DNA from 3 places in the Bacillus sp. JZ34 genome. Region 1 is predicted to be linked to each of the others. Evidence: riboswitches for the same ligand, from Rfam matches in the RefSeq annotation. Region 1 holds a riboswitch; each other region holds the start of a gene.
What was found. A riboswitch is a leader RNA that binds a small molecule or an ion and turns the genes downstream of it on or off. The one in region 1 is predicted to bind S-adenosylmethionine.
Positions count from the first base shown of each region.

Region 2: linked by a shared signal. The riboswitch ahead of M1D90_RS13210 (YezD family protein) and the one ahead of M1D90_RS17145 (methionine ABC transporter ATP-binding protein) in region 1 are both predicted to bind S-adenosylmethionine.
Region 3: linked by a shared signal. The riboswitch ahead of M1D90_RS15170 (methionine biosynthesis PLP-dependent protein) and the one ahead of M1D90_RS17145 (methionine ABC transporter ATP-binding protein) in region 1 are both predicted to bind S-adenosylmethionine.

Region 1 covers NZ_CP096403.1:3,364,617-3,368,916, forward strand. The annotation lists gene M1D90_RS17135 (MetQ/NlpA family ABC transporter substrate-binding protein) at 1-277, opposite strand, end outside; gene M1D90_RS17140 (methionine ABC transporter permease) at 299-949, opposite strand; gene M1D90_RS17145 (methionine ABC transporter ATP-binding protein) at 952-1,953, opposite strand; SAM riboswitch class I at 2,053-2,166, opposite strand; gene cspB (cold shock-like protein CspB) at 2,470-2,670, shown strand; gene M1D90_RS17155 (ABC transporter permease) at 2,787-3,728, opposite strand; gene M1D90_RS17160 (ABC transporter ATP-binding protein) at 3,721-4,300, opposite strand, start outside.
Region 2 covers NZ_CP096403.1:2,622,328-2,626,627, forward strand. The annotation lists gene sat (sulfate adenylyltransferase) at 1-563, opposite strand, end outside; gene M1D90_RS13200 (inorganic phosphate transporter) at 589-1,653, opposite strand; gene M1D90_RS13205 (phosphoadenylyl-sulfate reductase) at 1,665-2,366, opposite strand; gene M1D90_RS13210 (YezD family protein) at 2,452-2,568, opposite strand; SAM riboswitch class I at 2,671-2,777, opposite strand; gene pyrE (orotate phosphoribosyltransferase) at 2,941-3,570, opposite strand; gene pyrF (orotidine-5'-phosphate decarboxylase) at 3,567-4,286, opposite strand; gene M1D90_RS13225 (dihydroorotate dehydrogenase) at 4,255-4,300, opposite strand, start outside.
Region 3 covers NZ_CP096403.1:2,991,816-2,996,115, forward strand. The annotation lists gene metC (cystathionine beta-lyase) at 41-1,216, opposite strand; gene M1D90_RS15170 (methionine biosynthesis PLP-dependent protein) at 1,206-2,330, opposite strand; SAM riboswitch class I at 2,396-2,512, opposite strand; gene M1D90_RS15175 (helix-turn-helix transcriptional regulator) at 2,640-3,587, shown strand; gene M1D90_RS15180 (DinB family protein) at 3,667-4,155, shown strand; gene M1D90_RS15185 (helix-hairpin-helix domain-containing protein) at 4,167-4,300, shown strand, end outside.

The DNA.
Region 1 (4,300 bases):
GTTCCTTTTTGAATGCATTAAAGTAAGATATCGTCTGAAATGCATTGGCGTCAATGTCACCGCCTGCCAAAGCCTGGTTCGGCTGAACATAATCAGAATATTTGACGATTTCAAGCTTTAAGCCTTCTTTCTCGGCTTTTTTCTTCACATAGTCCCAGATTCTTGTATCCGTTCCGCTGATGCCGATTTTAATGGTTTTCGCATCAGAGTCTGCCGCACACCCCGCGATCACTCCCGCAAGCAGCAGTAAAATGATAACAAATGTGAACTTTTTCATCATAGCTGTCTCCCTCTCTGTTTATCTTCTTCTCAATTTTTTGGACAGAACGTTTCCGGATGTCTGCAATCCCTGCACAACGATGACGAGAATTGCAACCGTGATGATCATCGTCAGCGTGTCAAACCTTTGGTAGCCGTATGTGATCGCCAAATCCCCAAGACCGCCGGCGCCTATCGCACCAGCCATCGCCGACGCTCCGACCAATCCGACAGTTGCCACCGTAAAACTCAGCACAAGCGAACCGAGCGCTTCCGGAATCAGAAACCGGAAGATGATCTGCCGCGGAGTCGCTCCCATTGCTTCAGCGGCTTCAATGACTCCCGGATCGACTTCAAGCAGAGAGTTCTCGACGAGCCTTGCGATGTAAGGCCCCGCATAAAAAGTCAGGGGAACAATCGCTGCCGATGTGCCGATGGACGTCCCCACAATCAGCCTTGTCACCGGAATTAAAGCAACCATCAAGATGATAAACGGAACGGACCGGAAAATGTTAATGATCATATTGACAACCGTAAAAACTGCCGGATTTTCAAGCAGATGCCCCTTCCTTGTGACAACCAGCAAAATGCCGAGCGGAATGCCGATCACGCTTGAAAATAAAAGCGAGAAAACCGTCATTTGAATCGTCTGAACCAGTGCGTCAATGATTTGGTCATATGTAACAAGCATGCTTATACCTCCCTGATGCGAATGTTTTCTCTGCGGATATATTCGAGCGCCCGCCCGATTTCACCGTCTTCCCCCTGCAGTTCAACCGTCATACTGCCAAACGGAATTCCCTGAAGCTCTGTAATCGTTCCGTGCAGAATGTTGACTTCTACGTCAAACCGCTTTGCCACTTGCGAAAGAAATGGCTTCCCGGAAGATTCGCCGACAAATTGAAGCTGGTAGAGATGCTTCACATTTAATTTTTGAATCGATTCAGGTATCTCGTGGTCGATGGCTGATTTGACAAAGCTTTTGGCCGTTTCGGTTTCCGGCGCGGAAAACACGTCAAACACGCTGCCTGATTCAATGATCCTTCCTTTTTCAATGACCGCGACTTTGTCGCAGATTTCTTTTGCCACATTCATTTCATGAGTGATCAACAAAATCGTGATGTTATATTGTTCGTTGACGCGCTTCAGCAGCTTCAAAATATCGCCGGTCGTCTGCGGGTCAAGCGCGGATGTCGCTTCATCACAGAGCAGAACCTCCGGATTTGTCGCCAGCGCCCGGGCAATGCCGACGCGCTGCTTTTGGCCGCCCGACAGCTGATCCGGATAATCGCGGGCTTTATCCTCAAGTCCGACAAAATGGAGCAGTTCCGTCACTTTTTGCTTGATTTCGGCTTTCGGTGTTTTGACAAGCGCGAGCGGCTCAGCGACATTAGCGAAAATCGTCTTTGAATTTAACAGGTTAAAATGCTGAAATACCATGCCGATCTTCCTTTTAACAGCTCGAATCTCAGCTTTCGACAGAGACATTAAGTCTCTTCCGCCGACGAATACCTTTCCGGCCGTCGGTTTTTCAAGGAAGTTCACACAGCGGATCAGCGTGCTTTTCCCTGCGCCGCTGAATCCGATGACGCCGTATATTTCCCCTTTATCTACATGAAGGTCGATTCCATTGAGCGCATGAACCTTCTGTCCGCCGCTTTCATAGACCTTTTCAACGCCTTCAAATGTAATCATGATGATCTTCCTCCTCTTTTTGGCTAACAAAAAAGGCTCCCTCTTAAAAAATAAGAAGAAGCCTTAGACGACACGAAGTAAATAGAGTGGTCCGCTCTCTTCTTATCTTCCAAGCCCGTACGGCTTGTTGGATGTGGCACAGTATTCTGCTGTATGCAGAACCCGCTGCCGAGGCTTCATAGGGCCAATTCCCTCCGCCTCTCTAAATAAGAAGTGTTGATGCATGAAGTTTTACCTAACTTTACAGCTTCTTTGAAATGTTGTCAATCAGAATTGTGAAAATTTCAAAAACCCGCTTTTCAATGCTTTATTTTTCGCCCTGATTATTAAATTTCACTTTTTTTAAAAAAATTGTGTTTAGCAGTTGTAATTTCGCTTAAACACTGGTAAAGTAAAGGTAATTATTTTTGTTCGAACTATCTTTAAGAAGAAAGTTTTGTAAGAGTTTTCGTCTTGGAAGTTTGTTTTAGAGCAAGAATAGTGAATTTAAGCGTTATCGCTTTAGGAGGAAATTTCATGCTAGAAGGTAAAGTAAAATGGTTTAACTCTGAAAAAGGTTTCGGATTCATCGAAGTTGAAGGACAAGACGATGTATTCGTTCATTTCTCTGCTATTCAAGGCGAAGGCTTCAAAACTTTGGAAGAAGGCCAATCTGTATCTTTCGAAATCGTTGAAGGAAACCGCGGACCACAAGCTGCTAACGTAACAAAAGCGTAAGCTGTGAACCGCTGATCTTCATACAGGACTGCTGACCGAATGTCAGCAGTCTTTTTATATTTAAAAAAAGCCTGACGCCCGGAAAACCGGCGTCAGGCTTTTTTTGCGAAAACCGCTTATGAAGCGATGTCTCTTTTTGTGAATGCACCAAAGGCGAGCACATGAAAAACGATAAAATAGACAGCCAGCACCACAATCGAGAATCCCAGCGTCATGTCTGAAACAAGCGGAGATCCGTCAAAGTATTGAGTGAGATCAGTGTTGGCAAATAAGATGTATTTCACCCAATCAAATTTCGTTGCGAGCAAGTTTGTCACCGTTCCGCCCATTGCCAAAAGGAAAATTGAAATACCTACGGCAAGCGAGCTGTTTCTGAAAACAGCTGAAATCATAAAGGCCATTGTCGCCATCATCAAAAGCGATATTGAATTCAGCAAATAGCTGCCGGCCAAGTGCAGCAGCAGGCTTTTTTCTTCAACGGTTCCATCGGCGTACGCCAAGTGAACCTGGCTGCCGTCGCCTGCCCCGAATAAAGCAAGGCCTGTGATACCCGCGCTTGCGAACAGAATGAAAAGCAAAGCCAATGCAAAAAGCAGAACTGTAAAATATTTTGCCAGCAAAATTTTAAAGCGGCTGATCGGCCTGATGACAAGCAGCTTCACCGTTCCCCAGTTGAATTCATTCGCAACGATTCCCGCAGCCACCGTGATCACAAACAGACCGAGGAGAGGAATGTTGCCGCTCGCGTCGCTGATGAACGACAGGGCCGAATAGTCCCCGTCTTCCGGCAAATCGTGCTTGATTCGATACTCATTAATGGCGGTCGACCGTTCATAGCTTTTTTCAAGTGCCGGATTATTGACCCCTTTAAGTTGTTCTTTCATATCTTTATTTTCCTGCATCAATTCTTTTTTCCAGTCCGGGTTTTGGTCTGTCTCTCCGATCATCTTTGTGAGAACGCCCAGCCCGATGGCAGATAACAGCAAAATCGCAATCATGACATATGTGCCTTTTCGATTAAAAATTTTGATCCATTCATTTACGATGAGATTAAACATGCTGAGCTTCCTCCTTCTCTGCGGTGATTTCCAGGAACCGGTCTTCCAGCGATTTGTTCACAGCCTTCACTTCATATAGGCGGACACCGTTGTCTGACAAGTGTTTGATCAAATCAGGCACTTCATCCTTTTGAAGACTGAGCTCTATCCCGCCTTCCGCTTCGTCAACCTTCATCTTTTTGAAGGCAGCCGCTTCCCGCATCAGAGCCTGATTGTCATCCGCTTGAATATAATAGCGCTTCTTTTCATCCCGAGCGGGTCCGTGCACATGCTGAATATCCCGGAGCTTTCCGTTCTGGATAATGGCGATCCTGTCGCACATCAGCTCCATTTCTGAAAGCAGGTGGCTTGAAACGATGACCGCCATACCTCTTTCTCTCGTCAGCTTTCTTAAATGATCGCGAATTTCCCGGATACCGGCCGGATCAAGCCCGTTCGTCGGCTCATCGAGAATCAAGAGCTTCGGATCGTGCAAAAGGCTTTGGGCCAGGCCAAGCCTTTGTCTCATTCCTAAAGAATACGTTTTGACCTTATCGTTGATCCTGTTTTTCAATCCGACAAGCTCGACGATT
Region 2 (4,300 bases), 740 kb from region 1:
TTTCTCGTCTGGAATCCGACGATCGTTTTCCAGCCGAGTTCTGCGAATTTTTTTCTTGTTTCCAGAGGTTCGAATGTGTGGGCCGGGAATTGCTTTACGCTCCGTTTAATGAGAGTGATCGGCCCGCCCACATAAACGCTGCCGCGGTCAAACAATTTTTTGACGCCCGGATGCTCGAGTTCGTCGGTTTTATAGATATTGACGGCTTCCGTTTTCTTGTCCGGCGTATAGATGTCTTCGATCTCGATGACGCCGTATGTTTCCCCATTATAGGTGAGGCGGACGGTGTCCCCCGCTTTTAAGCTTGAAGCTTTTTGCTCGTCAACAGGCAGAGCGATCGGAAGCGTCCATACTTCGCCGCTTGACAGTCTCATATTTTCGACAACGGACAGATAGTCTTTCTCTGTCATAAAGCCTTGGATCGGGCTGTACGCTCCGATTCCGATCAGCTCCAAATCTGAAAAAGCCATTAAATCCAGTTCAATTTCCTGTGCGATATGTTGAAAATCGTATGCTTCATTGACGCGGTTAACCAATACACCGCCGTGTGGTGCTAAACTCATAAACTTGTTTCCCCCTACTTTGTGTTTAAATTCCTCCGCCTTGTTCATGGACGGAGCTGTGCTCTTTTTTGACTGCTCTCATCAGGCTGATCGTCCCGACAGATGCCAGAAGGACGCTTGTGACGACGATGAGAGCATAATAGTCTCCTTTTAATAAAAGGCTGACCAGCATATAAGACAAGCTTAATGAAAGGAACGGCGAGACGACCCATACTTTCAGCATCGTTTTGACCACTTGTTTATGAAAGACATTGCCGCCGTTTTTTGCCATTCCCATCCCTATAATAGAAGATGATGTGACTTGCGCAAGCGGAACCGGCAAACCGAAAATCGAACTGATGATGACAAGCCCGGCTCCTGTTCCGGAAAGGATGATCCCCTCTCCTTTTGAAAATTTCGTTATTTTTTTGCCGTTTGTTTCAAGAACGCGCCTGCCCAGTAAAAGGGCGCCCAGCGCGACAAACAGTCCGCCGTAGAGCGTTCCTTCCCCGACTGTCAAAACATGCGCCGCCACCAGAGGTCCGACAGCATTTGCGACATTGTTCATGCCTGCTGAGAAGGCTTCAAAAAACCCGGTGATCAACAGAATGACCGCCAAAACCTTTGCTTTCTTTCCCGAGGCTGGACGTTTGATCGTTTTTTTCATGATGTTTGCCATCGCAAATGTAAAGGTAAAAGCGACGATTGGTACAACGACCCAAAATGAGACGATGACAAGCAAAGATTTCACATATAAAACTTGGTAAGCAACACCTACTCCGACAACAGATCCGACCGTCACTTCACTTGTCGAAAGCGGGATGCCGAGTACATTTGCGATAAAGAGCGACAGTGCCGCCGAGCCGATAATAATGCAGACGATTTCAAGCGAAATCACCCGTTCGGGAATGATGCCTGAGCTGATCGTTTTCACGACGTTTCCTCCGCCGATGACGGCGCCCGAGAGAACGCCTGCTGCACAGATTATTAGTGCGTGAAACTTCTTTTTGACGGCTTCAGATCCATAGGCGATTCCCATTGAAGCAGCTGCACCGCTCGCTCCGATATTCATCGCAAAAAACATGCTAAATAAAATGGCGGCAAGTTCCATGACTCATCTCCTTACTCGTGTAATCCGCATTCTGTTTTAGCCGATCCGTTCCAGCGGCCTGATCGAAGATCATCCATTGTAAAGGCCGGAGAGGTGCACGGAGCGCAGCCGATGCTCGGGTAGCCTTGATCATGAAGCGGATTATACGGGAGATCGTGCTTTGTCACATATCTCCAAATATCCTTCCACGTCCAATGAATGAGCGGACAAACTTTGATAGACTTGAATTTTTCATCTTTGTTCAAAAAATTCGTTTTGCTCCGCCCGGGCGATTGCTCGCGGCGCAGGCCCGACAGCCACGCCGGGTAGCCTGAAAGCGTCTCGCGGAGAGGAATGACCTTCCTCATTTCACAGCAGGAATTCGGAGCGGTCTTCCATAGTTCGTCCCCATATTCTTTCGCCTGCTCTTCGACGGTAAGCTCCGGTGTTTTCATGATAATCTGAAGGCCTGGATATCGTTCTTTGACAGCGTCGATCGTTTCATACGTTTCTTTAAAATGAAATCCCGTATCAAGGAAAACGATGACCGCATCTTTTTTCACCTTATAAATCAAATCGATCAGGACGATTCCCTCAATTCCGAAGCTGCACGCATATACAAGCTGATTTCCGTAATGTCCGTACGCCCATTTCAAGACGGACAGCGCTCCTTTATAAGAGTCATCTTCCTGAAAAGAGATATTTGGTTCTTCCCATGTGCTGTAAGTAAAAATTTTCGGTTCCCCCTTTTTTCGCCAACAAAAAAACGGCTTCCAGCAGAAAAAAACTGTGAAAACCGCCTCTAGTTTGTCTAGTCAGCTATTTCAATCTTATTTTTTCATTTTTTTCGATTTGAATGACTTTGCCGTCCTGAACAACGAATGTGATCGATCCGTAATTCATGTCTTTCAGCATGTCTTTCATTTTGATGATCACCTTTTCAAGCTGTTCATCTGTCTTCACTTCTAGCTCCTCCTCTGCCCCTAAAAATTAAAATCTTTCTTCCAAATTTGAAAGAAAGACGAGGAACTCCGCTATTCCTTATCTCTCAAAATGAGGGCATTTTGCTGGAAGTAGCACCTTACGCTTCACACGCAGGTTGCCGGGTTTCATCGGACCAGTCCCTCCACCGCTCTTGATAAGTTTGCTTTTGTTATTTTAAAATTTTAGCACAATTCGAACAAAAGTCAACCCGACTTTTTTTATAGGATTAATAAAAAATAAAAATAATCCGATTTTACTATTTTTAAATCTGCAAAAAGACGCAAAAAAAGCCGTTCTCCCATTAGGAGAATACGGCTTTTTTCATTAATCCATCCAAGACTTGCTTTCAGGATCCGCCTTCCATTCTTTCAGTTTGGCGGCATCCTGTTCGCTGATATATCCGCCGGCAAGCGCAGCCTCTGTCAATGTATCGTAATCAGTCAGCGTGCGGTATTCAACGCCCGCTTCGCTGAAGGCGGCGGCGGCTTTAGGAAGCCCGTAAGTGAAAATGGCGGCGACACCGAGCACTTCACATCCCGCCTCTGTGAGAGCGGCTGCCGCTTCAAGGACGCTTCCTCCCGTTGAAATTAAATCTTCAATTACAACGACTTTTTGTCCTTTTACAACAGCGCCTTCAATTTGGTTTCCTTTGCCGTGCGCCTTCGGTTTGCTTCTGACGTAGCACATCGGCAGGCTCAGCCTGTCGGCGGCAAGCGCGGCATGGGGGATTCCCGCAGTTGCCGTACCGGCGATCATTTCGGCTCCGGGAAACTTGTCTTGAATCAGTCCGGCAAGCCCTGAAGCTATATCATCCCTTACTTCCGGATATGAAAGCGTCAAACGATTGTCGCAGTAGATGGGCGACAAGATGCCGCTCGCCCATGTAAACGGCTCGTTCGGGCGCAGGAAAACCGCTTTGATTCTTAATAAATGGTTTGCAATGTCTGTTTTCATGCCTTGGTTCCCTCCCACTCATGTCCTATTCTTCTGTAGGCTGACACAGGATCTTCCGCCTGTGTAATCGAACGGCCGACAACGATCGCCGACACGCCTTTTTCCCTTGCGTAGCCAGGCGTCGCCACCCGGACCTGGTCGTTGTTTTTGTCATCCGCCATGCGAATTCCGGGTGTCACGGTCAGAAAATCTAAAGACGCGGCCCGGTAAATGTGTTCGGCTTCATGGACGGAGCAGACGACACCGTCAAGTCCGCTTTCTTTAGCCAACTTGCTGTAGTGAACAACTGTATCGAGAAGCGGCGTTTCAATCAGCAGCTCTTGCTGAAGCATTTCTGAAGAGGTGCTTGTCAGCTGGGTCACAGCAATTAATGAAGGGCGTTTTCGGCCTGCCGGAGTCCCCGCTTCAAGGCCTTCAAGCGCCGACTCCATCATTTGCTTTCCACCTGCTGCGTGCACATTGACAAGGCTGACGCCTAACCCCGCCAGCCTTTTCATCGCCTTGTATACGGTCGTTGGAATGTCGTGGCATTTTAGATCAAGGAAAATGCGGCAGCCGCGCTCCTGTAACTTTTCAAGGATGGCCGGCCCTTCCTGATAAAAAAGCTCCATGCCCACCTTCACGAAAAGCTCTTCTCCATGAAACCGGTCCAAAAACGCATATGTTTCCTGTGCTGATGCAAAATCAAGCGCGATGATGGGCGGCGTATGTTTCATCCTTCCAGCTCCTT
Region 3 (4,300 bases), 370 kb from region 1:
AAAAAAAGCCGCAGATTCCCTGAAGAGTCTGCGGTTTCTTTTATGATCGGGCGAACGCTCCGGATACGGCTTCCAATGCACGGGCAAAATCGGCCTGCAAATCATCGGCATGTTCCACACCGACGCTCAGCCGCAGAAGGCCGTCGGTAATCCCCCGTTTTTCCCGCTCTTCTTTCGGCATAGCGGCGTGTGACATTTTTGCCGGATAGGAAAGGATCGACTCCACAGCGCCGAGACTGACGGCAAAGACCGGAAGAGAAACGCGTTCCACAATCTTTTTCACGGCTTCTGCATTCTCCAGCTCGAACGAAAGGACGGCGCCGGCGCCATATGACTGGTGCCTGTGAACTGACGCACCCGGATGCGAAGACAGCCCCGGATAATACACTTGTTTGACGGCCGGATGCTTTTCAAAAAATTCAGCGAGCTGCTGAGCTGTTCGAGATGCTTTTTCAAGCCGGACCTGCAGTGTTTTCAGCCCTCTCAGCACAAGCCAGCAGTCTTGGACGCCGAGAACAGCGCCGAACGAATTTTGCAGCTTATAAAGTTCTTCCCCGAGCTTTTTGTCTTTCACAACGGCAAGTCCTGATAATACGTCGCTGTGTCCGCTTAAAAACTTCGTCGCGCTGTGTAGCACAACATCGACGCCGAGCTCGAGCGGCCGCTGCAGCGCCGGGGTCATAAACGTGTTGTCAAGAAACGTCAGACAGCCGTGCGCCTTGGCAAGCTTGACGACGCCTCTGATATCCGTAATGCCGAGCGTCGGATTTGACGGTGTTTCAAGGTAGATGACTTTTGTATTTTCCTTTATGTTTAAAGCAATTTCATTTAAATCCGTCATATCGACGAAAGTATGTTCAATCCCGAAGCGGCTCAGCACTTCCGTAATCATCCGGTAAGTGCCGCCGTACACATCTTTTGTGACAAGCACGTGATCGCCCTTTGACAAAAGCAGAAAGGAGGTGGAAATCGCGGCCATTCCGGATGAAAAAGCAAATCCCCTCGTCCCTCCCTCAAGCTCGGCTATCGTGTCTTCAAGCGCCGTTCTTGTCGGTGTTCCTGACCGGCTGTAGTCATATTCGCCGAATTTGTCAAAAGAACCTTGATGAAAGGTTGAGGCGTGCTGGATCGGCACGCTGACGGCTCCGGTTGCTCCGTCCGTTTTATTTTGGTTATGAACAAGCCTTGTTTCAAGCGTCCAGTTTTCATGACTCATGCGGAACCGCCTCCCCTTTTACTTTTTCCAGCGCAGCTTTTAGATCCTGCTTTAAATCGGAGACGTGTTCGATTCCGACTGAAAAGCGCAGAAGTCTGTTGCAGACGCCGTTTGCAATTCGGATGTCTTCCGGGATATCCATATGGGTCTGTGTCGCCGGATAGGTGATGAAGCTTTCGACTCCGCCGAGGCTTTCGGCGAAACAGATCGTCTTGAGATTTTTCAGCAACGGATTAACCCATTCTTCTTTTTGAACGCGGAATGACAGCATGCCGCCTTTTCCCGGATAAAGAACATCTGCAATTTCCTCCTGCTCTTCCAAAAAGGCCGCAAGTTCCCGCGCGTTTTCCTGATGCTGTCTCATCCTGAGAGCGAGCGTCTTCATCCCTCTCATTAAGAGCCATGAATCGAACGGCGATAAAACCGCTCCGATGGCGTTTTGGTGCTGGAACATTTCCTCAGACAGCTCTTCGCCTTTTGCAACGACAAGCCCCGCCAAAAGATCGTTATGACCGCCCAAATACTTCGTCGCGCTGTGAATGACAAGATCAGCGCCGAGCTCAATCGGCTTTTGCAGAACCGGTGTATAGAACGTATTGTCAACAATGAGCAGCAAGTCGTGCTCTTTAGCGATTTGCGCGATTTTTTGAATATCAGCTTCCTGCATGAGCGGATTTGTCGGCGTTTCTACAAACAGTGCCTTTGTATTGTTCGTGATTTTCGACTTGATACAGTCTTCGTCTGAAAAATCGTCGTAGAAAAAGCGAAGTCCGTATTTCTTCCATTCGTTTTCAAAAAGGCGGTACGTTCCCCCATATAAATCGGACGAAACGATGAGCTCATCCCCGCTTTGAAACAGAGCCATGATCGTCTGAATGGCAGCCATACCGGAACTGAACGCAAAGCCGCGCGTTCCCCCTTCGAGTTTCGCGATTGCATCTTCAACAAGCTGTCTTGTCGGATTTTTTGTGCGAATGTAATCAAACCCTGTGGATTCCCCGATCCCTTTGTGCCTGTACGCAGAAGAGAAATAAACGGGAGGATTGACAGTTCCCGTTATTTCATCACTGCGGTTGCCGATTTGCGCCAGCGTTGTTTGTACATGTTCAGTCATATGACACCATCCTTTTAAAAATAAAAAACCCCTTCTTCATAAGAAGAAGGGGGATTATGCGCTTCTTCTTATCTTCCAAGCATCTGCTTGCTGGATTTAGCACCTTGGTACACTGACATCGTCAGTGCAGACCGGTTGCTGAGGTTTCAAAGGGCCAGTCCCTCCACCTCTCGTGATAAGAATCTCTTCAATTTTCTGATTGTTCTTTACTTTAACCTAAGTCAAGACATTTTTCAAGGGTCATTTTTAAATCTTTCCTCATATTGAACATGGTATGATGAAACCAAACGACGGAACCGGAGGAATCAGATGCCAAAAACAGAGCGATTAATCGAATTGATGATGACCGTTCATACAAAACGAAAATTTACGGCCGGGGAGCTCGCAGCAGAATTCGGGGTTTCCTACCGCACGATTCTCCGCGATCTGGACGAGCTGAGCGCGCTCGGCGTCCCGATCTATTCTGAAACAGGCGCGAACGGAGGCTATTATTTGCTGAATGAACCTGTGCTTCCGCCGCTCTTTTTTACACAATCAGAGGCGGCGGCTATGTTTTTCGCGTATCAATCTCTGCAGTTTTTCGGATCGCTTCCCTTTGATGCGGAAACGCGGATGGTTTTAAAAAAGTTCTACCGCCACCTTCCCGTGGAAACACAGGAGCGGATTGATGCGATGAAAGACAGAATCGTGTTCTGGAATCCGCATCGTCCAAAAGCCGCCGAACATTTAGAAACGCTTCTTGATGCAGCCATCAATCAATCCGTTTTGACGGTCGTTTATGACGGAACTGACGATTGCGCGGAGAGATCCATCCAGCCCATCGGCTTGTTCAGCTGGAACGGCTTCTGGTACTGTCCGGCCTATTGCTTTAAAAGGCAGGCGTTCAGACTGTTCCGCGCCGACCGCATCCTTCGGGCGGAAAAAGCGGCCAGCCCGCTGGCCCGCCAGCTTCCCTATCCATCGGTTCTCAGCTGGATCAAACATTCGGAGAGCGAGTGCTCTGAACCGGTGCGGCTGCAAGCGGAACTGACACGCAGAGGAGCCAGGCGGGCTGCGGCTGATGTGGACTTATTCAAGATCCTCACCATGCGGGATGACGGGACGGGGGCGATCGATGCAAACCTCCCCAGACCAGAACTTGAGTATTTCGGGGAACTTTTGTGGAACCTCGGCACTGAGGCAACTGTCAAAGAACCCGCAGAAATCAAGCTTCAGCTGAAACGGAAGGCTGCTGACATTTTAGCAAGGTACGACTGACTTTTTTTAGAATCGTGACAAAGCCTGTCAGGATTAGGTGATACTTTTAGAATAAAGCAAAATGGAAAGGATGAAGCAAATGAAGCAAGTTCAAGCCCTGCGGAGCGATTTGTTCCACGAGATGGAGACGGGCATCCGCTCCACGTGTCATCTTCTGAAAAAAGTGAAGGAATCTGACTGGTCTTACCGGCCCGCCGACCGCATGCGAAGCCTGAAAGAACTGGCAAGCCATCTGACGGCCATCCCAGAAGCCGACATGGCTATCATGCAGGAAAAGGAAGAGGCCGCCATCTCCCGAATTGAAAAGAAGTATAGTGCATTGCAGTCGGCTGACCAAATGGCTGAAGCTATGCAGAAAGGATTCGCTGCTTTTCAAACGTATATGACTTCCCTCTCCGACGAGGAATTTTTGACGAAAAAAACAAAGCCGTTTTACCTTGATGAAGGGATGACCCAAAGCCGCTGGCTGACGGAAACGCTCACCCACGTCTTCCATCACAGGGCCCAGCTGTTTAATTATTTAAAACAGCTCGGCTATGACGTCAACATGTTCGATCTGTATCTTTAAAAGGTGTTCATATGAAGCTGCCTCTGACAAAAAAAGAACGGTCAAACTTAAGGACAGCCAAGGTAAAAATAAAAAACACGGCATATATGGATCTGTCCGTCCTTGCACATACGCTCGGTTCGTCTTTGGAGCGCGCCGCATACAT